Mangrovibacterium diazotrophicum: one gene and its partner. Each later gene encodes a partner of the first gene's protein in a complex. Links are inferred from orthologs where the notes say so. Each region holds a gene or a part of one and is shown in the gene's direction. Other genes may lie near its edges. The genes, in order: dnaB and dnaG.

Region 1 (12,198 bases):
TTATCTTCGTTTGTATACGTTTTTGTGCGACCTTTTCTGTATTTTTACTACAGAGCGTCAATCTATTTACAAGTACAACGCAATAAATGGAACTAAACCCGAACCTGTCAGATAAAGCCCAACAAGATTACGCCTTGGTGGAGTCTGCATTGCGCGGAGAGGAAAAAGCCTTCGCGAAACTGCTTGGTAAGTATAAAGATGCCATTTATTACATGTTGCTAAAAATGGTCAACAACAAAAGCGATGCAGAGGATTTGACCATTGAGGCCTTTGGAAAAGCGTTTAAAAACCTCCACCAGTATTCACCGAATTATGCATTTAGCACGTGGTTGTTTAAGATCGCTTCAAACAACTGCATCGATTTTCTCCGAAAGCGCCGCGGGGTGACTATTTCAATTGAAACCACGCAGGAGAGCAACGAAAACGATCCGCCGATAAAATTGAAATCAGTTGACCCCGATCCCGAACAAAAGCTGATACGTATTCAAAAAGCAATCTTACTTCGCCGCATCGTCCACAAACTCAAACCTCGTTATCGTACTTTAGTCGAATTGCGTTATTTCCGCGAATATTCGTACGAAGAAATTGCAAAAGAGCTAAATTTGCCGCTCGGGACCGTTAAAGCGCAGTTGTTCAGAGCTCGGGAAATGCTGTTCAAAATGATTGAGTCGACCGAAATGGACGACCATAAAGAATAAGCGAAATCCTTTGCGGGCCGGTTGCCGCTCCCGATAACCGGAATCAGTTAGTATTTTATGGAACTTATAACGAAATATTTTCCGTCGTTAGACGAAACCCAGCAGAAGCGCTTTGCCATGTTGGGCGATCTTTATTCGGAGTGGAATGAACGAATCAATGTCATTTCACGTAAAGATATCGATCAACTTTATGAGCGGCATGTCCTGCATTCGTTGGGAATTGCCAAGGTGACGGGTTTTGTTCCCGGTACGCGGATTATGGATGTGGGCACAGGTGGTGGTTTTCCAGGAATTCCCTTGGCCATCATGTTCCCCGAAACCGAGTTTTTGTTGGTTGATTCGATTGCTAAGAAGATTACGGTGGTGAACGAAGTTGCGAAAGCACTTGGCTTGACAAATGTGAGGGCAGAGCAGCATCGGGCCGAGAAAGTGAAAGGCCAGTTTGATTTTGTGGTGAGTCGCGCCGTAACTGCTTTCCCAAAATTTGTGTCGCTTGTTCGCACAAAAATCAGCGGAATACAGCGCAACGAATTTGCAAATGGGATTTTATATCTCAAGGGTGGTGACTTCGATGATGAGCTGGAAGCGTTTCAAAATAAGGTCAAAGTGTTCCCGTTGAATAAATATTTTGAAGAGGAATTCTTTGAAACTAAGAAAGTTATTCATCTTGTGTTGAAAAATACAGGAAAATAAGTCGTTATATTTTGGAAGGAAATAAAAAAGATATATTTTTGCAGTCCGAAATTAACAGAGAAAGAAATAATAAAAAGATATACCAATGAAAAGGACATTTCAACCATCTAACAGAAAGCGTAGAAACAAACACGGTTTTCGCGAAAGAATGTCTACTCCGGGCGGCCGCTTGGTCTTAAAAAGTCGTCGTGCCAAAGGTAGAAAGAAACTGACTGTTTCAGACGAACCAAGACACAAACGTTAAGAAATCTTATACGTATTACTGCATAGGAAGGTAAAGAATTACGATTCTTTACCTTTTTGTGTGTTATAACCATTGGTCTTGGATTCGGTCAGGTCTTCAAAGTCGGGGTGATATTTACCTTTCGGCTTTCGATTTTTAAGCTATTTTTGTTTACTGCAAACATCATTCTGATTTTACCATGAGTTTTAAATCATTTTTGACCAGTAGAACATTTTTCATCCAGTTGGCGATCGCAATCGCAATCATTGTTGTTTTATTATTGCTGACAATGTTTGGTATTCGGAAGTATACCAATCACGGCGAATCGCAACCTGTGCCCGATTTGGCAGGACTGAATATTGAACAGGCTGAACAGCTGCTGGCTTCAAAAAATTTGACTTACGAAATATCAGATTCAACCTACCTGGATTCAGCGGAGCCTGGTTCAGTTATCGGGCAAATGCCACAGGCCGGACATAGCGTTAAAGAAGGCCGGACGATATTTTTGAGTATCTGTGCAATTGCGCCGGAGCAGGTTGCGATGCCGAAATTAACCGACATCTCTTTTCGTCAGGCGGTGAACATCATGCAGGCGGAAGGATTAAATGTTGGCGTAATCGACTACGTGCCTTCTGAATTCTCGAACCTGGTTTTGGGACAGCAAATCAATGGCCAGGAAGTTGAGCCGGGTGTGATGGTGAATAAAGGTTCGCGTGTTGACCTGAGAATCGGCAAGTCGAGCAGCGGAGAGAAGACAGTGGTGCCGAATTTGTTCGGAGAAACACTTTCGCAGGCTCGCTCTGAAATTGCCAGTTTGTTCCTGAATGTTGGAGCAATCATTTATGATGAGACGGTTCAAAGTCAGGAAGATAGTCTGAATGCTAAAGTTTGGCAGCAACGGCCGTCAAACAGCCGCTATGACGAAATTGAACTGGGTGCTTCTATCGACGTTTGGTTAACATTGGACGATAGCAAGCTGATCCAGGAAAGTGATATGGAAATGACAAATGATTCAACCGGAGGATTTTAATGCAGGAAGAGTTTGACGATATTTTTGATGATCAGGAAGAAGAAGGCCAGGAGTCGGCGCTTTACGAGCATTTTAATCTGGTTGTTGATTCCGGACAGAAGCAGGTTCGGATTGATAAGTTTATTGTCAACCGGATCGACAATGCTTCCCGAAGCCGGATTCAGACGGCTGCTGATGCCGGAAATATTTTGGTTAACGGCAAATCAGTCAAATCAAATTATAAAGTAAAACCAGGCGACGAGATCAGTATCGTGATGGATTTTCCTCGTCGCGAACTGAAAATCATTGCCGAGGATATTCCGTTGGATGTGGTTTATGAAGATGATCAACTGATCGTCATTAATAAGCCTGCTGGCTTGGTTGTTCATCCGGGGCACGGAAATTACAGCGGTACTTTGGTCAATGCCTTGGCTTGGCGTTACAAGGATCTGCCGATTTTTTCATCGGCCAATGATCCGCGTCCAGGTTTGGTACACCGTATCGACAAGAACACCTCGGGGTTGATGGTTGTGGCAAAAACAGAAGCGGCTAAAACCAAGCTCTCCAAGCAATTCTTCGATAAAACCACGAAACGTCAGTATGTGGCGCTGGTGTGGGGGCGTTTGAAAGAGCCGGAAGGAACCATCGAGGGAAATATTGCCCGCAGTGTGAAAGACCGCCAGGTTTTCACGGTTTACGAAGATGGCGACAGCGGTAAACATGCCGTGACCCATTACAAATTGATTGAAGAACTGGGGTATGTCAGTCTGGTTCAATGTCAGTTGGAGACTGGCCGCACGCATCAGATTCGCGTTCACATGAAATATATCGGCCACCCGCTGTTTAACGACGACACTTACGGAGGCGATAAAGTTCTTTGGGGAACGACGTTCTCGAAATACAAACAGTTTGTTGCCAACTGTTTTAAGATTCTTCCGCGACAGGCACTACATGCGAAAACGCTCGGCTTTGTTCATCCGACGACTGGTGAAGAGATGCTGTTCGAATCAGAATTGGCCCAAGACATGCAAGATGCCATTACCAAATGGCGCGATTACATCGCCAATCGCGAAATCGGCGAATAACGGTTAGATTTACCATTTCTTCATTTACGATTTACGATTCGGGGCTGTTGAGTGTCTTTGCCTTCTCGTGTTGTAGCGCGAGCAAAATAATTAAACTAAATAGTTATATTTTTCGTCATTGGCGGGCGGACAATGCCAATTATTGATGATATTTGAGTTTTCAAAAATTGAACTCAAAATGAAGAAAAATATAGCTGTTGTTTATGGTGGCGACTCTTCGGAGTACATTGTTTCAGTGCAGAGTGGTAAAAACGTCTATTCCTCAATCGATCCGGAAATCTTCAATCCATGGATGGTCGAGATGAAAAACTCTGAATGGTCGGTGATGCTCGAAGGGCAGAAAATTGCCGATGTGGATAAAGGATCGTTTAGTTTTTCCTTCGGTGGGAAAACCGTCAAATTCGATTACGCTTATATTATCATTCACGGAACACCGGGCGAGGACGGCATTTTGCAAGGCTATTTCGACCTGTTGAAAATTCCATATTCAACATGTGGCGTTCACTCTTCTTCACTCACTTTCAATAAATATTTTTGCAGCAACTACCTGCGCAATTTCGATATCCCGATGGCGAAATCGGTTCGCATGATGAAAGGAACTGCGATTGATGCCGAACAGTTGGTTTCAAAATTAAATCTTCCGGTTTTTGTAAAGCCGAATGCAGGCGGTTCCAGTTTTGGAGTTACCAAGGTGAAGACTATCGACGAATTGCAACCGGCCATTGAACGTGCCTGGATTGAAAGCGATGAAGCCTTGGTGGAAGAATTTGTGGAAGGTGCTGAGTTCACTTGTGGATTGGTAAAATTGAAAAACGAAACCTTCATTTTCCCGGTAACCGAAGTACTGCCGAAAAAGGAATTCTTCGATTTTGAAGCAAAATACACAGCTGGGATGACGGATGAAATTACTCCGGCCCGCATTTCGGCGGAACTCACGAATGACATTCAGCAATTGGCGTCGCGTATTTACGACTTGTGCAACTGTAAAGGAATTGTTCGTGTGGATTTCATCCTGCGCGACGGGAAGTTCTATTTCCTGGAAGTAAACACGACACCGGGCATGACCGCAACCAGTTTTATTCCGCAGCAGATTGCTGCAATGGGGCGTGAATTGAAGGAGATGCTGACACTCATTATCTTAGATAGTATCGGTTAAAAATTAACATTGAAAATAGAAAAAGAGGGGCTGATAAGGCTCCTTTTTTTATACCTTTAAAATTCGTTTCGCTAAATTTTTCCGGGCGAAATAGGTATTGACAATCAACCAGTTTACACAATTTTTCGATGGCAGTAGAGCGTAAAAATACAAGAGGGAATAACAATATAAGCGCAACAATTGAGCAAATCAATGCTCAGTACGGCAAGCTTCCGCCGCAGGCAATAGATGTGGAAGAAGCGGTATTGGGTGCTCTGATGTTGGAACGTGATGCCTATGTAAGTGTAGCTGATATTATTGATACGGGCAGTTTTTACAAAGACGAGCACAAAAAGATTTTCGAGGCTATCAAATATCTTTCGACCCACGAAAAACCGGTCGACTTGTTGATGGTGACCCAGGAAATGAAAAACCGCGAGCAGCTGGATGAAGTTGGCGGTCCGCTCTACATTACTCAATTGACGAGTCGTGTGGCCTCGGCTGCGCACATCGAATTTCACGCCCGTATCATTGCGCAGAAATTTATTCAGCGCGAATTGATTCGTGTTTCATCTGAAATCCAAACAAAAGCATACGACGCCAATATCGACGTTGACGATTTGATCGACTTCTCGGAAACCGCCCTGTTTAAGGTGGCTGAGGGGAATATCAAGAAAGAAACCTTGCCGATTAAGCCCATTCTGAAGGAAGCTGCGATCATGATTGAGGAAGCTTCAAAACGGGAGGACGGTTTGAGTGGTACGCCAACTGGTTTTACCGCTTTGGACCGAATGACTTCGGGCTGGCAGAAGACCGACTTGGTGATTATCGCGGCCCGTCCGGCGATGGGTAAAACGGCCTTCGTGTTATCGATGGCCCGGAATATGGCGGTTGATCACCGTGCTCCGGTAGCGATATTCTCTCTGGAGATGGCGTCGGTTCAGTTGGTGAACCGTTTGATTGCGGCCGAAACCGAGTTGGGCTCTGAAAAGATTAAAACCGGTAGGTTGGCGCAGTGGGAGTGGGAAAACTTCAACCGCAAATTGAAAGTGTTGGAAGATGCGCCGATGTTTATCGACGATACGCCCGCTCTTTCAATTTTCGAATTCCGAGCGAAATGCCGCCGTTTGAAAATGCAACACAATATTGGCGTGGTGATTGTCGACTACTTGCAGCTGATGACCGCCGGTGACATGGGGCGCGGTAGCCGTGAACAGGAGGTGAGTATGATTTCCCGTTCGTTGAAGGCGATCGCCAAAGAGCTGGACGTTCCAATCCTGGCACTTTCACAGTTGAGCCGTGCCGTAGAAAGCCGCGAAGGAAAGCGTCCGCAGCTGTCCGACCTTCGTGAATCGGGAGCGATTGAGCAGGATGCCGACTTGGTATGTTTCATCCACCGTCCGGAATATTATGGTATCACCGAAGACGAAAACGGAAACTCGCTGATCGGTGTTGCTGAGATCATTATTGCTAAGCACCGTAACGGTTCAGTTGGTGATGTGCAGCTGGCCTTCAAGAAGGCGCAGGTTAAATTCTGTGACCTCGAGAGCACGATACCGGAAGAAATTGGTGGCGGTAATTTTGGTCAGACGTTCAGCTCGAAAATGAATAGTGATTCGGGTGGTTTCGGCATGCCGGCCAATACCGGTTTCGAGACGGAAAACAGTATGAACTATGGCAAACCCAACGCAGACGACGCGCCGTTCTAACGGGCTCAAAATAGCTTTCCTTTTTTTTCTTTTAAGTTTCACCTTCGTGAAGCAAAGCTCGGCTTTATACCTGTTGATCCCGATGGACGGGCAGCAGCGAAACCAGTTGAAAGCCTATGGCATTGCCTACTGGACCCTGGAGAAAGCCATTGAGGTGAAATGGCTGCTTAACTACCGGGGCGGCAGTTTCCTCATTCAATATGCGCCTGAAATTGAGTCGGAGTGCGTCATTCGGGGAGTGAGTGTCGAGAAGATTGCCGATGCGAAAGCCAACCTCATTCTAACAGAAATTGCCAGTCCTGAAGTTAACCAGGATGCAGTGAGTATGCAGAAGGCACCGAAAATTGCCGTTTATTCGCCAAAGAACAAGCAGCCCTGGGACGACGCCGTTACGATGGTGTTGACCTATGCGGAAATAAAATACGACCTGATTTACGATGACGAAATTCTCGCCGGTAAACTGAAAGACTACGATTGGCTCCACCTGCACCACGAAGATTTTACAGGGCAGTTTGGGAAGTTCTACGCGAACTATCGTAACATGCCCTGGTACCAGGAGGAAGTTAGAACCAATCAAGAGGCTGCTCAGCGAAACGGTTTCCTGAAAGTGTCGGAGATGAAGCGGGTAGTTGCGGAGCAAATTCACAGTTATGTGGATCGCGGTGGCTTCCTGTTTGCCATGTGTGCTGCTACGGATACCTACGATATTGCCATGGCTGCTCACGATGTGGATATTTGCGACGTTATGTTCGACGGTGATCCGGCAGATCCGCAGGCAAACGAAAAGCTGGATTACGGCTCAACCCTCGCCTTCAAAGATTTCAGCCTCGAAATGAATCCCTATATCTACCGCTTTTCGGACATTGATGTGACAACCATCCGGAAGGTACAGCAACCGCAGGATTTCTTCACCTTGTTTGATTTCTCGGCCAAATGGGATCCGGTTCCGACAATGCTGACTCAAAATGACAAGCGCGTTATTCGTGGTTTTATGGGCCAAACCACTGCCTTCAACTCAAAACTGATTAAGGCGAATGTGTTGATTATGGGTGAGAATAAAGCGGCAGGCGAGGCCCGTTACATTCATGGCGAATCCGGCAAAGGTTTCTGGACTTTTTACGGAGGGCACGACCCGGAAGATTATCGCCACCTGGTTGGAGATCCCCCCACTGATTTAAATCTTTATCCCAACTCTCCGGGCTACCGTTTAATCCTGAACAACGTGCTGTTCCCTGCGGCTAAAAAGAAAAAACAGAAAACTTGATTGGACTGAATGTAGAGGGGTTAAGTGTCAATTTAAGATGTTTACTCGCTCGTAATTACTTGATAGAATTAAGTATATAAAGAAATAGAGGCGATGGATCATCCATCGCCTCTATTCTTGTAAATCGAAAAATTATTCAATGGAAATTATTTCAGTGAAATAATCTTGGTCTCCAAAGTATTCGACATATGAGCCAACACCGGCTTGGTTGAAATCATAATACAAATACATAGTGCCGGAACAGGCATTTAGGAATCCGTGTGCCGACAGGTAGTAGGTTGGTTGCGGAGCTCCATCCCACGTTGTGGTGATATACGCTGCTTCTTCAATCGTAAATTCGCCTGATTCTAAATCGACGTCTACAGGTAGCGTCTCCATCGTTACGATTTCTTCTCCCCAGTATCCTGTTAAGAAGGAAACTCCAACTCCGGTAATTTGAAGGTTCCCGTCTCCATCTAAAGAAGTGACAACGTTAGTTGAACCCCAGCCGCCCATTGTTTCTCCGCTATATGTTCCAACGAACTCATTGATATCTAATTCGCAGTGTTTCTGGATTGTCAGTTCAGCTGGATCTCCCGTGAACAGCCCGATTTCGTCAGCGATTTGAAGGCCTATTGTGACTGGGTCTTCACCAAGATTATTATCTACGGCAGTAACGGTAATTGTTCCAACGCTTGAGTTTGCCGGAATTGTTACTGTTGCCGGAATAGAGTAACTTTCAGGGTTCGCGGTTGTCGCATCTTCAACTACTTCAACGCTGAAAGTCCGGTCTGAACCTGTTTTTTGAGTACTGTAAACATGGACAGTAGCTTCGGTTGTACCCTCTTTTTCAACGACTATTGTAGGAATCTGAATTTCAAATGAAATGAAATTCAGATTTTTAGTGAACTCGGGATCATCGGAACAGCTGTTTAGGAATGCCCCAAATGTCAGGAGTACCAATATGTATGTTAGTTTTTTCATAATTTGCTGAATATTTAAGATTTAACGTCCATCGTTTACCGAAGCATCAATGTTCGGGTTGGCATCAATTTCAGTTTGCGGAATTTTCAGGAAGAAACGCTTGTCATTCGGATCAAGTGTTAGCACAACCCGGTGGTTTGCACCTCTGACGATACCACGCTGAAGGCGTTTTGCATCAAACCATTCTACGCCGAGCTCGCCGTACATTTCTTTTCTTCTTTCTAACAGGATCTCTTCCAACAAAGCGGTTCCTGTCGCAGATGATTGAACGGCATAAGGATCGCGGTCAGACTGCAACGTGAAAAGTAAGTCATGTGCTTCTGTCTCCCTACCCTGGTGATACATGGCTTCTGCTTCCATCAAAATCATTTCAGGCGTACGCATAATTGGAATATCTGCGGAGAATGAGAATACAAATTTGCTGGTTACAAATTCCCACCAGTCGCCGGATTCACCACCGTAAATATTGAAGAATAAACTGCGAACGTCGGTGCCGGAGAAGTTAGCAACAAAGTTCTCGTCGATGTAGGTTCCAAAGTAGGCATCAGCAAAGTGGTCGGTGAAAGCGTGCGGGGCAACGTAATAGTAGTTACTTTGATCCGCTTGTTGGTCCATTCCCCACATCCATTCGCTGGCGTTAATGTCGTCGAAACCTGCGCCGTATTCTGATGCATACAGCGCTGCATCAGGATCGCCGCCGTAGGCTGCGTTGGCAGCTGCTTCAACCTGATCCCAATCTTTGTTCATTGCCATCAGAATCCGTGCTTTCAACCCGTACGCGACCGATTTATTAATGTAGGACTTATTGAGCCTGTCTTCAGGTAAATCGGCGATTGCATCGTTGATGTCCTGCACGATCAGGGTGTAAAGTTCTGCCAAGGTACTCATTCCCTTTGCTTCATATTCTACCTGGTCGTAGAGAGGTGGGGCCGGAGCGCTCGGGTCAACAGCGTAAGAAAGTTGGTATTCCAAAGCGAGTTGGAAGTAGAAATATGCTCTCAGTGCTTTTCCGTGGGCAATGTAGATTGCCTTGTCGGCATCAGAGAGAGTACCATTCGTTACTCCCTGAATAAGAGTATTGGCGTGGTTAACGAGGTCGAACAGGAACTGCCAGGTTACCCGTGTACGACGGTAGGTGGGTTCGCGGTTGTCATTCTCGTAATCGAAGTTGTACCATGAGTTCTGAATCAGGTCTTTTCCTTTTACCGCACGAGCAAAATACATGGAGTAAATACCACCGACATCAGTTGTGGCAACATCCGTTGAATATTCGTATTGAGCGCGCATGTTGCGATAGATCCCTGAAAGGTAGGCATCCACACCTTCCGTCGAAGAGTAAATGGCGTCAGAAGTTAAGCTGTCAGTAGGTTTGGGCTCGTCCAAGTACGACTCACAGCCGGAGAAGGCAAATAATACCAAAACTCCCAATAATATTCTATTTATATTTTTCATATTCTTCATTTTCAAAGACGATTATAAATCAATGTTTAGACCAAATGAGATGGTTTTCATTTGGTTCGAACGGTTGTTTGTTGTACCGGCAATGTTCTGCTCCGGGTCGATTCCCTTGTGCGACTGGTAAGTCCAGATGTTGTCAGCCTGCATGTAAACTCTTACGTTCTGAAGGTTTGCTTTGCTGGTCACAGACTTCGGTAGATTATAGCCGATTGTCAATGCTTTCAAACGTACATAATCGTTATCGAACAGGAATCTCGTAGAAACCGCGTTGTAATCGTTGTTTGCCTGGTACAGTTTTGGTACGTCGGTAATGTCGCCTGGTTGTTGCCATCTGTCTTTGATATCGGCAGAAAGCTGGTCACCGGCTGACTCCAAACTATTCATCAAACCGGCATAAGATGAATCGTAGATTTTTCCGCCAAAGCTGTAGTTGAAAAGAATATTCAGGTCGAATCCTTTGTATTTGAAATAAGAAGAAACACCACCGATAACATCAGGAAGCGCCGATCCCTGGTAGTATTGCGTTGCATCGGAGTAATCCTCAGTTAAAACCTTCGAACCATCATCAGCGTCCATATACCACATGGCATTACCGTTCGCCGGGTTTACGCCTGCATACTCGCGGATGAAGAAGTCGTAAATTGATTTACCGACCATCCATTTTTTGGTACCGTTTGTAATCTCATCCTGTGGTAATTTCAGGATTTCGTTTTTGTTGGTTGAGATGTTGAATGAAGACGTCCAGTAAATGTCTCCTTTGTGCACGTTAACCGTGTTAACCATGAATTCCCAACCGGTGTTTTTAACTGTACCAATATTGGTGAAAATAGATGGGTCACCTAAAGACGGAGCCAGCGGTTTATCGAATAGCAGGTCGATTGACTTCTTGTTGTAATATTCAATTGTACCTGTAATACGGTTATTCAGGAAGCCATAATCCAAGGCAACATTGAACAAACCGGTTTTCTCCCACTTGATGTTTGGATCAACAACACCACCTTGCAGAACGCCGCTGTTGTCGCCGTTGCTCCAGCCAGTGTCGTAACCTTCCAAATAAGGGAAGTATCCGATACCTTGGTTGTTGCCTAATTCTCCGTAAGAACTACGAATTTTCAACAGTGAAATTTGCTCGACTGAAGACAGGAAAGCTTCGTCGGATACAATCCAGCTACCTCCCACAGAGAAGAAGTTACCCCAACGATTGTCTTTCGAGAATTTTGTCGATGCATCGCGGCGGAAGCTGAAATCGATGAAGTATTTCTGTTTGAAGCTGTAATCGGCACGAGCCAGGTAACTGACCAGTCTCGTTTGGTTGATGTATCCACCCACTGATTCAGGAACTGTACTTCCGGAAATAACTTTCACATTCGGAAGGAAACCGGTTGCCTGTGCATTCAAATAATCGTATTTGTAATCAAACGTTTCTGAAATCACGTCGACATTAATGGTATGGTCGTTAATTGTCGTGGCGTAGTTCAGTAAGTTTGTCCAGGTCAACGATTCAGTGATCGAACGTTCCTGAGAAACGCGACCATTAACAGATGCGGCAGAACCATATTGGTTATGATCGTATTCGTACGAGTCGAACAGGTATCTTTCGTAGCCTAAGGTTGTTTTGAAAGACAAACCTTTGTACAGGTCGAATTTCATGGAAGTTGCCGACAACAAGTTGGTTCTTGTATACAGAATGTCGTTGATTTTATTGGAAGAAACGGCATTTTCTCCACCGAGGGTCGGACGAACCGCATTGACCGATTGACCACTTGCATTACCGTAATCATAAATCGGATTTCCGGCAGAGTCATATTTCAGGTTTCCATCAGCGTCTCTGGCATACAGCGGGTAGATGTTTGGAACCACATAAACCCATTGTAAGGAGCTGGTGTACGATGTACCTTCCTGGTTCGGGTAGTTCTGAATGGATTTAGAATAAGAGTTGTTAGTTGATAACTCCAACCAGT
Region 2 (12,221 bases), 850 kb from region 1 along the record:
CAGGGTGGAAGCCCGATCTACAGCCCGTCAATAGCCTTGGTTAAAGTTCATTTTGAATCGTTTATTGAGGCCTACCGCCATCAGAAAATGCTGCAAAATATTACCAACCGTGCCTCGGACCAAATGAACCAAATCCGCGACGAAGCGGACAAACTGATTCAGGAAGTCTGGAACGAAGTTGAAGAGAAATTTGCCCTTCTTCCGGATGATGTGAAGCGCGACAAAGCAGCCAACTACGGTGTGACTTACGTTTACCGCCCGTCCGAATTGAAAAAGATGGAAGCCGACAAGCTGCAAACGAACCTGTTTTAGGGCTGGCTCACAAGAACAAAACGACAACACGTCACGCAACAATCATTGTTGTCAATCATAGTCATTAATGGTCATTTATTATTCTAAGAATAGTGAATGACTATTTTTTTGTTTCGTCGATATCGGATACAGGGTAATAAAAATCAGATTCTTCCGCCAGGCCTGCAGGCACTACATCAACCCGCATCTTTTTCATGCGATAAACCAACCAAAGCGTAGCTGCCATGCTGACTAGCGCAATCGGCCAGTAATAGGAAATCCCGGCCGAGAAATCCGGATCCATTACTTTCTCCAATTCGCTTTCACCACTGGTCGCGCTATAAAGCGTCAATACGCCAACCGCGTTGTTCACAAAGTGTGCTGCAACCGGAATCCAGATTGAGCCACTATACACCAGGAAATAACCAAACATCGCCCCCAACAGCATACGAGGCACAAAACCGAAGAACTGCATGTGCAAGGCACTGAACAGGAAAGCCGAAATCCAGATTCCCCAATGGTAATTGCGGGTCATTTTGGTGAAGATTTGCTGAATCACGCCGCGGAATAAAAACTCCTCCCCCAGTGCCGGAATCACAGCAATCATAAATAGGTTGAACAGCAAACCTCCGGTGGTTTTTACTTCAATAAATTTCTGAATGGCAACTTCCGCCTGATCTTCCATGCTTCGCATCCACTCTTCTACCCCCGAAAGCCAATCGGGTAAGCTCATCTGCTGATTCAAATAACCAACCACAGATATGAAAGGTGTCACAACCAAAAGTGCAAGAATCGCAATCATCAGTAAAGGCCAATTCATCGGACGGCGCATCGACAAATATTCAGCGAAATCGCCGCAGTAAAGAGCTCCGATAATAAAGGGTGGCAAAACAAACATCCCGATCGACTGCACAACCTGCAAATATTTCAAAACCTCAATATGTTGCGGATTATCCAGGTCGGCCTGCGTCAGCGTATTCAGCATCAAATCAAGCCCAAACAAAGGAATTGCAGCCAGCGTGGCAACAATCATTGTAACGATAACCGATACCAAAACAACAAACAGGGCCATGAAAAACTGGGAAACAGAACCCATTCCCCGAAATGCAGTAAAAGCCATAAGATTGATTTGCGTTTATTCAATTCCCAAATATAGAAAATAGTTGTCAGTGATCAGTGGTTAGTCCCAGTGATCAGTCGAAGTCTCCGGCAACCAACTCAAAACTCATAACTCGTAACTAAAAACTCACTTAAAAAAAAAAAAAACGATGCCCCGGGGTTCAACCCAAAGCATCGCTTCCAAATGATACAGCCACAATTCAAGCTTTTGATTTCGTGGCTTTCTTTTCCTTCTTCTCCAGCCGCTTTTCTTTCAGACTTTTGACTGGCTCTTTTTTTACCGTCTTCTTCGCATCGTGTGCTTTTGTCATAACGTATTCATTTAAAATTTACCCTAAATCAAATACTAAAAAACACTTGTTATTTCGTTGAAAATTACACCAAAAATCGATTCGTTGTTCTCTCCATAAAGCCTGGCGTTAAAATATTTTTTTCTATGCGGATTCGGCAGACCGCGCCGTTGATATTCTGCACTAACGAAATGACTAGATCTGGATCTTTGCGCCCATCAAATCGGCAAAAGCCCGAATAAATTTGGCATGTGCCGGCCACGCCTGCGAAGTCACCAAATTACCCTCAACGTAAACATCACTAACGGCAATATCCTGGTATTCACCACCTGCTAAATTAACTTCCGGACCGACGGCCGGGTAACACGTCAGTTTCCGACCACGAACAACGCCTGCAGCAGTCAGAATCTGAATTCCGTGACAAATGGCCGCCACTGGTTTGTTCAGTTCAAAAAAGTAACGAACCATGCCTAACAATTTATCATTCAATCGTAAATATTCAGGGGCACGCCCTCCTGGAATCACCAGACCATCGTACTGCGCGGCAACCACATCATCAAAATTGTAATTCAAGCTGAAATTGTGTCCCGGTTTCTCCGAGTAGGTCTGATCGCCTTCAAAATCGTGAATGGCGGTTTTAACCGTTTGTCCCTTCTTCTTCCCCGGGCAAACAGCATGCACTTCATAACCCAGCATTTCCAACATTTGGAACGGTACCATGGTTTCGTAATCTTCGGTAAAATCGCCTGTTAAAAATAAAATCTTCTTCATTGGTTTTCTGTTTAAGGTTGACAGCTTTAACTACGTGACAGCTTCTGTTAAGTGACGAAAAAGCGAGAAAACTTTTCATTATTTCGACAGGCTATTCACCAATGCCATAAACTGTTATCTTTGCAGCCAAATAAAGTGAGGTAAACGTGAAGATTGGATCGATTGAATTGGAAGGAACGCCGCTGTTTCTGGCGCCGATGGAGGATGTGACGTATAAGTCGTTCCGGCATATTTGCAAGCAAAATGGTGTGGACGTGCTGTACACCGAGTTTGTTTCGTCGGAAGCGCTGATACGCGATGTGGAGAAAACCCGCCTGAAAATGGAACTCGAAGATGACGACCGCCCCATCGCCATCCAGATTTACGGTTACGATATTGAATCGATGGCCAATGCCGCCCGCATTGCCGAAGAACTGCAACCCGATTTCATCGACATCAACTTTGGCTGTCCCATGAAGAAGATCGTGAAGAAAGGTGCTTGCTCGGCCCTGCTTCAGGATTTGCCCAAGATGCAGCAAATGGCTGCCGAGGTTGTGAAGAGCGTGTCGCTTCCGGTGACCGCCAAGACCCGCCTGGGCTGGGACGAAAACAACAAGGTGATACTGGAAGCAGCGGAACGCCTTCAAGACATCGGCATTTCGGCACTGGCGATCCACGGACGCACCCGCAGCCAGCTTTACACCGGCGATGCAGACTGGACAATGATTGGTGAGGTGAAGAACAGCCCCAAAATTAAAATCCCGATTATCGGCAACGGCGACATCAACGGGCCTGAGAAAGCGGCCGAATTACTGAAGCAAACCGGTGTTGATGGATTGATGATAGGACGTGGTGCGATTGGTCGCCCCTGGATCTTCAACGAGATCAAACACTACCTGAAAACAGGCGAATTTCTGCAGCCACCAACAGTTGCAGAAATCATTGCTCAAATCAAAGACCAACTGCGCGTAACAGCAGATTGGAAAGGCAACGAGACCACCGCTATTTTGATGATGCGCCGCCATTTTGCGCGCTACTTCCCGGGCATCGACAACTTCCGCGATCACCGGATTAAAATGCTGCAAGCCACTCAAATTGAAGATCTCGACAAAATAATGCAGGATATTGTTGAACTCTACGGCGACTTGCGGGTTGATTATACAAATGTCAGCCTAAAATGACGGACTTAGGGTACAAAAAATATTTCACCGATATTTCCTTCAAGGACAAAATTCAAAATGTGGCGAAGCAAGCCGGCGCCAAGGTGGTTTATGCAGCCCTTCTCCTATACTTTTTGATGAAAGATCCGTTGGTACCGATGAAGGCCAAACTGACCATCACCGCCGCACTGGGCTACTTTATTCTCCCAACCGATGCCATCCCCGATCTGGCGCCTCTGGTGGGATTCAGCGACGATTTAGGCGTGCTGATTTTTGCCCTCAACCAAATCAGCGAATACATCACCCCGGAGACTAAAATCAAAGCTCTTCAACAGCTGCAGCGCTTATTCAAAAATCTCAAAAAAGAAGAGATACACGAACTGGAACAAAAGGTCTACTAGACGCCGATTTCACATTCACCGGGTTACATCCATCAAACACCCATTTCCAAAACGCGGGAACACTTTCCGGCTATCAGCCTGTTTGCAAATCATTTACATTTATTAGCTTTAACTAACAAAGCAAAATTTATCGTGGCATCGTTTTTGGAAGTTACCAAACAGATCAATCCTTCATCCATGAAAAAAATCACATTGATCGCGTTCTTCTCCATGCTGGGGATGCTTTTAAGCATCCAAAACAGCTCGGCGCAAGTGGTTGTTGAAACAAAACCTACTCCGCCGGAGCAATACATGATCCCACCACCGAAACCGGGTATGGGTTATGTGCTGATTCCCGGCCACTGGGTTTGGTCGCGCCAAAACAAAATGTACGTTTGGGTGGTACCCGGATGGGTCCCTCAAAAGGAAGACCAGGTTTGGCGACCGGGCTACTGGAAAGAAGTTCCCCGGGGATGGAAATGGGTTCCCGGACATTGGGAAAGGATAGATAAAAAGAAATGGTTCACCAGGTGATTCGCAAGCCTGGCACCCGATAAAATTGATTGATTGTCTACTGAAATATTGAAAGAGAAACCTATAGGTTAAAATATTTCCAAATTGATCAATGCTTGTTTGTTTCAAATGTTTAATTGATGGAGAAGGCCGGACGTGTTCGGTCTTCTTTTTTTGTAAGTCGTTGAGGCGAAGACGCAGAGTCGCAAGCCGATTACTTCTTTTTGAGCTGGACGTCAATCACAGCCAATGCCCATCTGCAACTCTCACCCTTACAACGTCCCTCCCAGACTTTCTACTGCGTTCCCAAAATCAGCTATGTTTTTTACCTTTACGCGATCCAAAACAAGCAGTATGGAACAACATTTCCTCGGTCTCAACCTCATTCAGTGGCTACTCATGGGCCTTTGCGCCATTCTCGTTGGCATGTCGAAAGTGGGAGTGCCCGGTGTGTCGATGATCGTTGTACCTGTTCTGGCAATCATCTTCGGAGGGAAACAATCCACCGGCGTGCTACTTCCAATCCTGATGATGGCCGACCTGTTTGGCGTACTTTATTACCGCCGCCACGCGCAGTGGTCGTACCTGTGGAAAATCATTCCCTGGGCTTTTGTAGGCATCGGTCTTGCCCTTTGGGTTGGCGAAGTCGTCAATGATGAGCAATTTAAAAACATCATCGCTGTTTTGGTTTTCATCTGCATTGGCCTCATGCTTTGGCGCGACCGAAAAAAAGGGCAACAATTTATGCCCGACCAATGGTGGTTTGCCGCCGGAATGGGGATATTCGGAGGTTTCGGAACCATGATGGGAAATGTCGCCGGTCCAATTTTCGCCATCTACCTGCTGGCAATGCACCTACCTAAAAACAGCTTCATCGGTACATCAGCCTGGTTCTTCTTGATCGTCAACTACAGCAAGTTTCCGCTGCACATTTTTATTTGGAAAACCATCTGCTGGGAGTCACTCACCCTCGACCTCATCACCCTGCCGGCCATCGGACTTGGCGCCTTTCTCGGGATCAAACTGGTAAAAGTTGTATCGGATAAAACCTACCGTGCCGCTGTCATCATCATTACAGCACTTTCCGCATTTTTGCTACTGGTGTAACCGATATTTTCGAGCTCGTGCATGCAATTGCCGCCTAAAAGACTTTCATTTTTTGCTACTTTTGTGGATCGATGATTGATCAAGCAACCATAGACCGGATTATTGACGCCGCCGAGATTTCGGAGGTTGTCGGCGAGTTTGTCACCCTCAAAAGACGCGGCGTGAACATGCTCGGAAACTGCCCTTTTCACAATGAAAAAACACCATCCTTTACCGTATCGCCGGCGAAGGGGATTTTCAAGTGTTTTGGTTGCGGCAAAGGTGGAAACTCGGTCAACTTCATCATGGAGCACGAGTCTCTTTCGTACCCGGAGGCGCTGAAATGGCTCGCCAAGAAATACAACATCGACGTTAAGGAGGAAGAGGAAACGCCCGAACAGCTCAAGCAAAAGGACGATCGCGAAAGTATGATGATTGTCTCGGGTTGGGCTCAGAAATATTTCACCCGCTACCTGAACGAAGAAACGGAAGGCCGCAGCGTTGGCATGAGCTATCTGCGCGAACGTGGCATCCGCGACGAAATAATCAAAAAGTTCGAGTTGGGCTTTTGCCCCGACGGAAAAGATGTGTTCACCCAGCAAGCCCAAAAACAGGGCTACAAAATGGAGTACCTGGAACGAACCGGCCTCACCATCAAACGCGACGATTGGGTGCGCGACCGTTTCGCCGGGCGCGTCATGTTCCCGATTCACAACGTAGCCGGCCGCGTGATTGCTTTTGGTGGCCGAACGCTGAAAGCCGATAAAAATACAGCCAAATACCTTAACTCGCCTGAGTCGGAAATTTACCACAAAAGCCGCGTGCTTTACGGTATTTACCAAGCGAAGCGCGATATCACCCGACTGGATAAATGTTACCTGGTTGAAGGTTACACCGATGTGCTTTCGATGCACCAGGCAGGCATCGAAAACGTTGTGGCCTCGTCGGGAACAGCGCTCACACACGACCAGATTCGTCTGATCAAGCGCTTTACGCCCAATATCACTATCATTTACGATGGTGACGCTGCCGGTATCAAAGCATCCCTGCGCGGTATCGATTTGGTATTGGAAGAAGGTGTGAACGTAAAAGTGCTTCTGCTGCCCGACGGAGAAGACCCGGATTCATTCTCCCGTTCCATGAGCTCGAGCCAGCTGACCGCTTACATCGAACAAAATGAGACCGACTTCATTCGTTTCAAAACAAACCTGTTGATGAAAGGAGTGGCCAACGATCCGATTGAGAAGGCCCGTCTAGTCAACGATATTGTCCGCACCATTGCCATTGTTCCCGACGCCATTACCCGCTCAATCTATATTCAGGATTGCAGCCGACTGATGGATGTTCAGGAAGAGGTTTTGTATGCGCAGGTTCGCAAGATTATTCAAAAGCAAACCGAAGATTTGCAAAAGAAGAACTTCCGCGACCGCAACTACCAACAAAAAGAACAACAGGAACCGGGTCCGGACTTCTTTTTCGACGAACCAGCGTCTGCTTCTGCAAAATCGGTAGCGCCCCCTCCCAAACAGCAGTACACCTGCGAAATTGAAGAGAGGGAAATTATTCGCATCATGTTGAAATATTTCAACGAAGAAGTATTCGAGGAAGAAGATGAGAACGGTGAAGTTTTCACCTTCAGCGTTGGACAGTTTGTGTTGGAGGAGCTCGAAAACGACGGACTTCGATCGGATAATGAACTGATCAACCGCATTCTCGACCTGTTTGCCGACAACCTGGAAAACCCCGAGTTCAACCCGACTTCGTTTTTCATTCGCAGCGCCGATCCGCAAGTCAGTCAACTCGCTACCGACTTGTTGGCTGAGAAGTACATCGAAAGCAAACGCTGGAAAAAGGGTGGCGCTTTTGTGGAAGAAGAACACGAGATTTTGGACCTTTTGGTTCCGAAAATTGTGCAGGAATACAAACTCAGCAAAGTTCGTCACCTGCTTCGCGACCTCGAAAACCAGATCCAGCAAGCCGGCAAAGGCGAGAATTGGGAACACCTTATGGAATTACAAAACCAATATATCAACCTGAAAAAAGTTGCCAAACACCTGAGCGAACAACTGGGCAACCGCACCATTCTTTAACCTTAACCCCCAAACGATGAGAACGCTTTTTATTGAAAACCGAGAAGAGATTGATGCTGTCATCCGAGCGTGCAAGACCTGCTACGTAGCGATGAGCGACGAAGGAATGCCTTATGTATTACCGCTGAACTTCGGCTACGATGGCGAAACGGTGATCCTCCATTCTGCCCAACACGGCCGCATGTGGGAAACAGTTAAAAAGAACCCGAAAATCTGCATTAACTGGACATTGGGTGAAGACCTGGCCTGGCAGGATGTCCGCGTGGGATGCAGTTACCGCGTAAAATCGAAATCTGTTCTGGTTGAAGGTACGATTGAATTTATTGACGACTTCGACGAGAAAGTGGCGTGCCTCGAAAAAACCATGTGCCAATACAGCGACCGTGAATTCAAGTTCAGCAAGCCATCGGTAGAGAATGTCGGCATTATGAAAGTCCACATCGACAAGATTGTTGCCAAAGAGTTCGGTGCCAAAGCGGTTACTCCCTGGAACCAGAATAAGGAATAATTCCCCTTCATATCCGAAACTTCCGGCTATCGTGTTGAAATCTGAGGAAGATCATTATTTTTGTCTGTGTACCTAATCAATTCAGCATATTCAATGATTCCCCGGAAAATTCAAACAAGCTTCCATCCAAATCCATCCCTGGTCACTTCAGTACAGAAAGGAGGACAGCGATGATTTTTGTCACCGGAGGAACAGGGCTTGTTGGATCGCATCTGCTTTTCAATTTGCTGCGATCAGGCAAACAGGTTCGGGCGCTCAAACGCTCCAGCAGCAACCTGAAGCTTGCGTTGATGACCTTCTCCTACTATTCGGATCAAGCTGAAGAACTCTTTCAGAAAATCGATTGGGTTGAAGGCGATATTCTGGATTACCACAGCATGGAGGAACTTTTGGCAGGCGTAACAGATGTTTATCATTGCGCTGCCATGGTGTCGTTTCACCCGAACGATCACGACAGTATGCTCAATAATAATGTGAAAGGTACGGCTAATCTCATCGATGCCGCCATTTTCAACAAGGTTAAGCGCTTTTGTCACGTTAGCTCTATTGCAGCACTTGGCCATACGCAGGACGGTACAGAGATCGACGAAGAGACCTATTGGATTCCATCCAAGCAAAAATCGGCCTACAGCTTGAGTAAGTTTTTCTCTGAAATGGAAGTATGGCGTGGCATCGAAGAAGGCATGGATGCCGTCATTGTGAATCCGTCCATCATCCTAGGCCCTGGAAATTGGGACATCGGCAGCCCTAAACTTTTCCAATCCATCTGGAAGGGCCTGGGCTATTACACCAAAGGAGAAAATGGCTTTGTGGATGTTCGCGATGTGGCCGAGGTGATGACTCAACTTATGCAACCGGAAACATTCAGTCAGCATAAAAATCAACGCTTTATTTTGAATGCCGGCAACATGGGGTACCAGGAATTCTTCAACAAAATTGCTGACGCTTTGCAACGCCCGCGCCCGAAAACATTTGCTTCCGACATGATACTGCAAGTAGCCTGGAGAGCCGCCCGAATGGCAAGCTTCTTCTCTGGCAAGAGACCAGTAATCACAAAAGAGGCTGTTTCCGGAAGTAACCGAATAAACCATTACAACGGAAGTAAAATTCAGCGTAGCATTGCCTTCGAATACCGAGGCCTCGATCATACAATACAGGACATTGCACGCCTGTTCCTGAAGGATGTGGAGCTCCTCACTCCCCCAATCAAAAAGAAAAAGCGTTCAACCTCGCAATCCTAAAAAGAAAAAAGGGAGCTTCAAGCGAAACTCCCTCAGATATTTTGATTAATTCTATCGGCTTATTTTTCCATTTCCTTCCAAACCAAAGCGCTCGCTCCAACAATGGCAGCGTCACCCGGATTCAGCTGAGAAGGCAGGATTTTAATTTTGCCCTTAAAGATTGGCAGCAAGTGTGCTTCCATACTTTCTTTTGTAGGCTTAAAAATGTAGTCGCCTGCGGCGGTAGGTCCGCCAAACAGGAAGACTGCTTCAGGACTCAAGTGGTGAACTGTATCAGCTAATCCCTGACCTAACCATTTACCGGTTTGCTCAAACACTTCCAAGGCAACTTTATCACCTTTTACAGCTGCGTCATAAATCATTTTCGAGCTCAACTCTTTAAACGATTTATCAGCCAGCATGCTGTCGGTAGCATTATCGCGAACCATAATTTCGAATGCAGTACGTCGCATGCCCGGAGCCGAACAATACGCTTCCAGGTGACCTTTGGCACCACAACCGCATGAGCGTCCTCCCGGAATCAGTGTGGTGTGACCACACTCGCCGGCAAAACCATCAGCACCGTAAACCAAGTCACCATTCACAACAAGACCGCTACCAACACCCGTACCTAAAGTGTACATCACAAAGTTTTTCATATCCTTTGCGCCACCATAGATCATCTCGCCGATAGCTGCAGCGTTAGCGTCGTTTGTCAGAGCAACGTATTCCATATCCGGAAATTTCTCTTTCAACAACGAAACGAAGTGAACGATTCCACGGAATGAAAGGTTTGGAGCATACTCAATGGTACCATTATAGTAGTTTCCGTTTGGTGCTCCCACACCAATTCCCAAAACTACAATCTCGGAGTTTACCAGTTGAACTGATTTTATAAGAGCCTTGATGGCATTTGATAAATCGGTGATATATTGAGCGATATCGCCGTGAGAAGGAGTGTCAATATTGTCTTTTGCTAAGACATTTCCTAAAGCGTCTACAATTCCGATGGCTGTATTTGTTCCTCCGACATCTACGCCTACGGTTGCTTTTCTGTTCATATAAACAATGATTTAGTGGTTTAAAATTTGCTTGTAAAGATAACAAAATGAGAAAAGCAAAGAAGCACTGGAATGTCTTGTTTACACATTCTAATCAATTTAAATGAATTCAAAACAAAGTCATCCCGGTGTTACTCCGAGCTGTTCTCCTCGTTGACATCATTTCCATGAAAAGGCGAAGAGTGCACCTTTCGCCCGCCAAAGTCGAAGCGGGCACTCATGTAGCCAATAATTTCATTGGCTGACGACTCCACCGGTTTGTTGGTGACCGGGATAACTGTAAATTTCCCTTTCAGGAAAACCAGGTTGGCAAACCGAATTTCTTCGTTCACCAGATGCTCGTCCACATAGCTGGTATTATCCGTATTTTTGAAGTTTCGCAAGCGTTTCATCCGGTGCGACACTAATTGATTTTTCCCGATTTGCAATCCAAACACCCTCCCCGGATCGATTTGAAAAAGCTCATCTGGAGGCTGGATTCCGGGTACCAATGGCACATTCGCAACCTTCCACCCATACAACGCCAAATAAACGCTGAGCGGCGTTTTCCCGGAACGCGACAATCCACACAAAACAATCTCCGCCTCGCTAAGTCGCTGTGGACTCAATCCGTCATCATGATCCAGCGTAAACTCGATCGCATCAATGCGTTCAAAATACTGTTGTTTCAGCTCACGAAATAAACCCGGAGATTGCAAGGATGGTATTTCAAGCTTGTCGTCCAGATACTCAGCCAATGGCCCCATAAAATCGATTTGAGGGACACCATGTTCAGCAGCCAAAGCAATGAGCCTGCGACGCAAGTTATGTTGCACCATCGTATGCGTAATCAGGCCTCCGTCTTTCTTGGCCTTCAGTATCGTATCCAGAACCTGGCTTTCTTCAATCACGTGCGGTACCAAAACCACCGGCACATTGTTATTGGGATATTGAATGAGCATTGACTGGACCATATTATTACCGGCCAGTCCCTTTCCGCCCGAAACAACATAAATAGGTGAGGGTCGATTTGAATTATCTTTCATAAGTTGGTTTTGCTTTTATGCTAAAATACATACTTCTATCCACTTTCCCTTTTTGTTATTGAACATGAACATCTATCTTTGATTTGATAACAACAAAACCTTTAAAACATGAGCTATCTTGCAAATCCCGCCCGCTACGAAACCATGCCTTATAAGCGTTGCGGACGCTCCGGGATAAAGCTTTCAGCCTTTTCGTTGGGACTTTGGCACAACTTCGGAGGAGTGGATGTCTTTGAAAACGGCCGGGCAATGATCCACCGGGCATTTGACCTGGGAATTACCCATTTCGACCTGGCCAACAACTACGGTCCACCTCCCGGTTCAGCAGAAGAAAACTTCGGTAAAATACTGAAGCAGGACCTCATGGCTTACCGCGATGAACTCATCATCTCGACCAAAGCAGGCTACCTGATGTGGCCCGGCCCTTACGGAGACTGGGGAAGCCGCAAGTACATTCTCTCGAGCCTGGATCAAAGCCTCAAGCGAATGGGTCTAGAGTATGTCGACATTTTTTACCATCACCGACCTGATCCGGAAACTCCGTTGGAAGAAAGCATGATGGCACTGGATCACGCCGTTCGACAAGGCAAAGCGCTTTACGCAGGTATTTCGAACTACCCCGCAGAGAAAGCCAAAGAAGCTGCGAAAATACTTCGGGAGCTCGGTACTCCCTGCCTGATCCATCAACCCAAATACAGCATGTTTGAACGCTGGGTTGAAGGTGGTTT

The links.
Region 2: the proteins of dnaB (region 1) and dnaG are in contact, whole or in part, in a crystal structure (PDB 2R6A), measured with the Geobacillus stearothermophilus proteins. The link is inferred for Mangrovibacterium diazotrophicum from one-to-one orthologs. Residues at the interface, in WP_033016901.1 of Geobacillus stearothermophilus: Ser13, Glu15, Ala16, Gln18, Glu91, Leu92, Asp94, Ala95, Val96, Pro97, Thr98, Ala99, Ala100, Asn101, Tyr104, Tyr105, Ile108; in WP_049624496.1 of Geobacillus stearothermophilus: Lys456, Leu457, Leu458, Pro459, Ala460, Asn463, Ala464, Leu467, Leu535, Leu536, Ile537, Ala538, Gln544, Glu545, Asp548, Tyr549, His552.

Annotation. Positions count from the first base shown.
Region 1 is NZ_RAPN01000001.1:3,940,479-3,952,676, forward strand. What follows is about bases 4,303-7,272. They hold dnaB (replicative DNA helicase), read left to right. Parts: upstream 4,303-4,992; coding sequence 4,993-6,552; downstream 6,553-7,272. Other genes in these bases: BC643_RS15595 (D-alanine--D-alanine ligase), read left to right, coding at 4,303-4,864; BC643_RS15605 (asparagine synthetase B), read left to right, coding at 6,518-7,272. Outside these bases: BC643_RS15565 (glycosyltransferase), read left to right, coding at 1-96; BC643_RS15570 (RNA polymerase sigma factor), read left to right, coding at 87-698; 16S rRNA (guanine(527)-N(7))-methyltransferase RsmG, read left to right, coding at 756-1,391; rpmH (50S ribosomal protein L34), read left to right, coding at 1,477-1,635; BC643_RS15585 (PASTA domain-containing protein), read left to right, coding at 1,832-2,644; BC643_RS15590 (RluA family pseudouridine synthase), read left to right, coding at 2,644-3,708; more of BC643_RS15595, read left to right, coding at 3,887-4,302; more of BC643_RS15605, read left to right, coding at 7,273-7,816; BC643_RS15610 (DUF4843 domain-containing protein), read right to left, coding at 7,949-8,779; BC643_RS15615 (RagB/SusD family nutrient uptake outer membrane protein), read right to left, coding at 8,801-10,231; BC643_RS15620 (SusC/RagA family TonB-linked outer membrane protein), read right to left, coding at 10,253-12,198. UniProt on the Escherichia coli protein: The main replicative DNA helicase, it participates in initiation and elongation during chromosome replication. Travels ahead of the DNA replisome, separating dsDNA into templates for DNA synthesis.
Region 2 is NZ_RAPN01000001.1:3,087,660-3,099,880, forward strand. What follows is about bases 5,188-8,180. They hold dnaG (DNA primase), read left to right. Parts: upstream 5,188-5,681; coding sequence 5,682-7,679; downstream 7,680-8,180. Other genes in these bases: BC643_RS12165 (sulfite exporter TauE/SafE family protein), read left to right, coding at 5,188-5,610; BC643_RS12175 (pyridoxamine 5'-phosphate oxidase family protein), read left to right, coding at 7,696-8,180. Also shown: BC643_RS12135 (hypothetical protein), read left to right, coding at 1-312; BC643_RS12140 (CPBP family intramembrane glutamic endopeptidase), read right to left, coding at 413-1,411; BC643_RS12145 (DJ-1/PfpI family protein), read right to left, coding at 1,896-2,471; tRNA dihydrouridine synthase DusB, read left to right, coding at 2,618-3,631; BC643_RS12155 (YkvA family protein), read left to right, coding at 3,628-4,011; BC643_RS12160 (YXWGXW repeat-containing protein), read left to right, coding at 4,189-4,524; more of BC643_RS12165, read left to right, coding at 4,858-5,187; more of BC643_RS12175, read left to right, coding at 8,181-8,187; BC643_RS12180 (NAD-dependent epimerase/dehydratase family protein), read left to right, coding at 8,358-9,428; BC643_RS12185 (ROK family protein), read right to left, coding at 9,488-10,468; BC643_RS12190 (pyruvate, water dikinase regulatory protein), read right to left, coding at 10,600-11,493; mgrA (L-glyceraldehyde 3-phosphate reductase), read left to right, coding at 11,602-12,221. UniProt on the Escherichia coli protein: RNA polymerase that catalyzes the synthesis of short RNA molecules used as primers for DNA polymerase during DNA replication.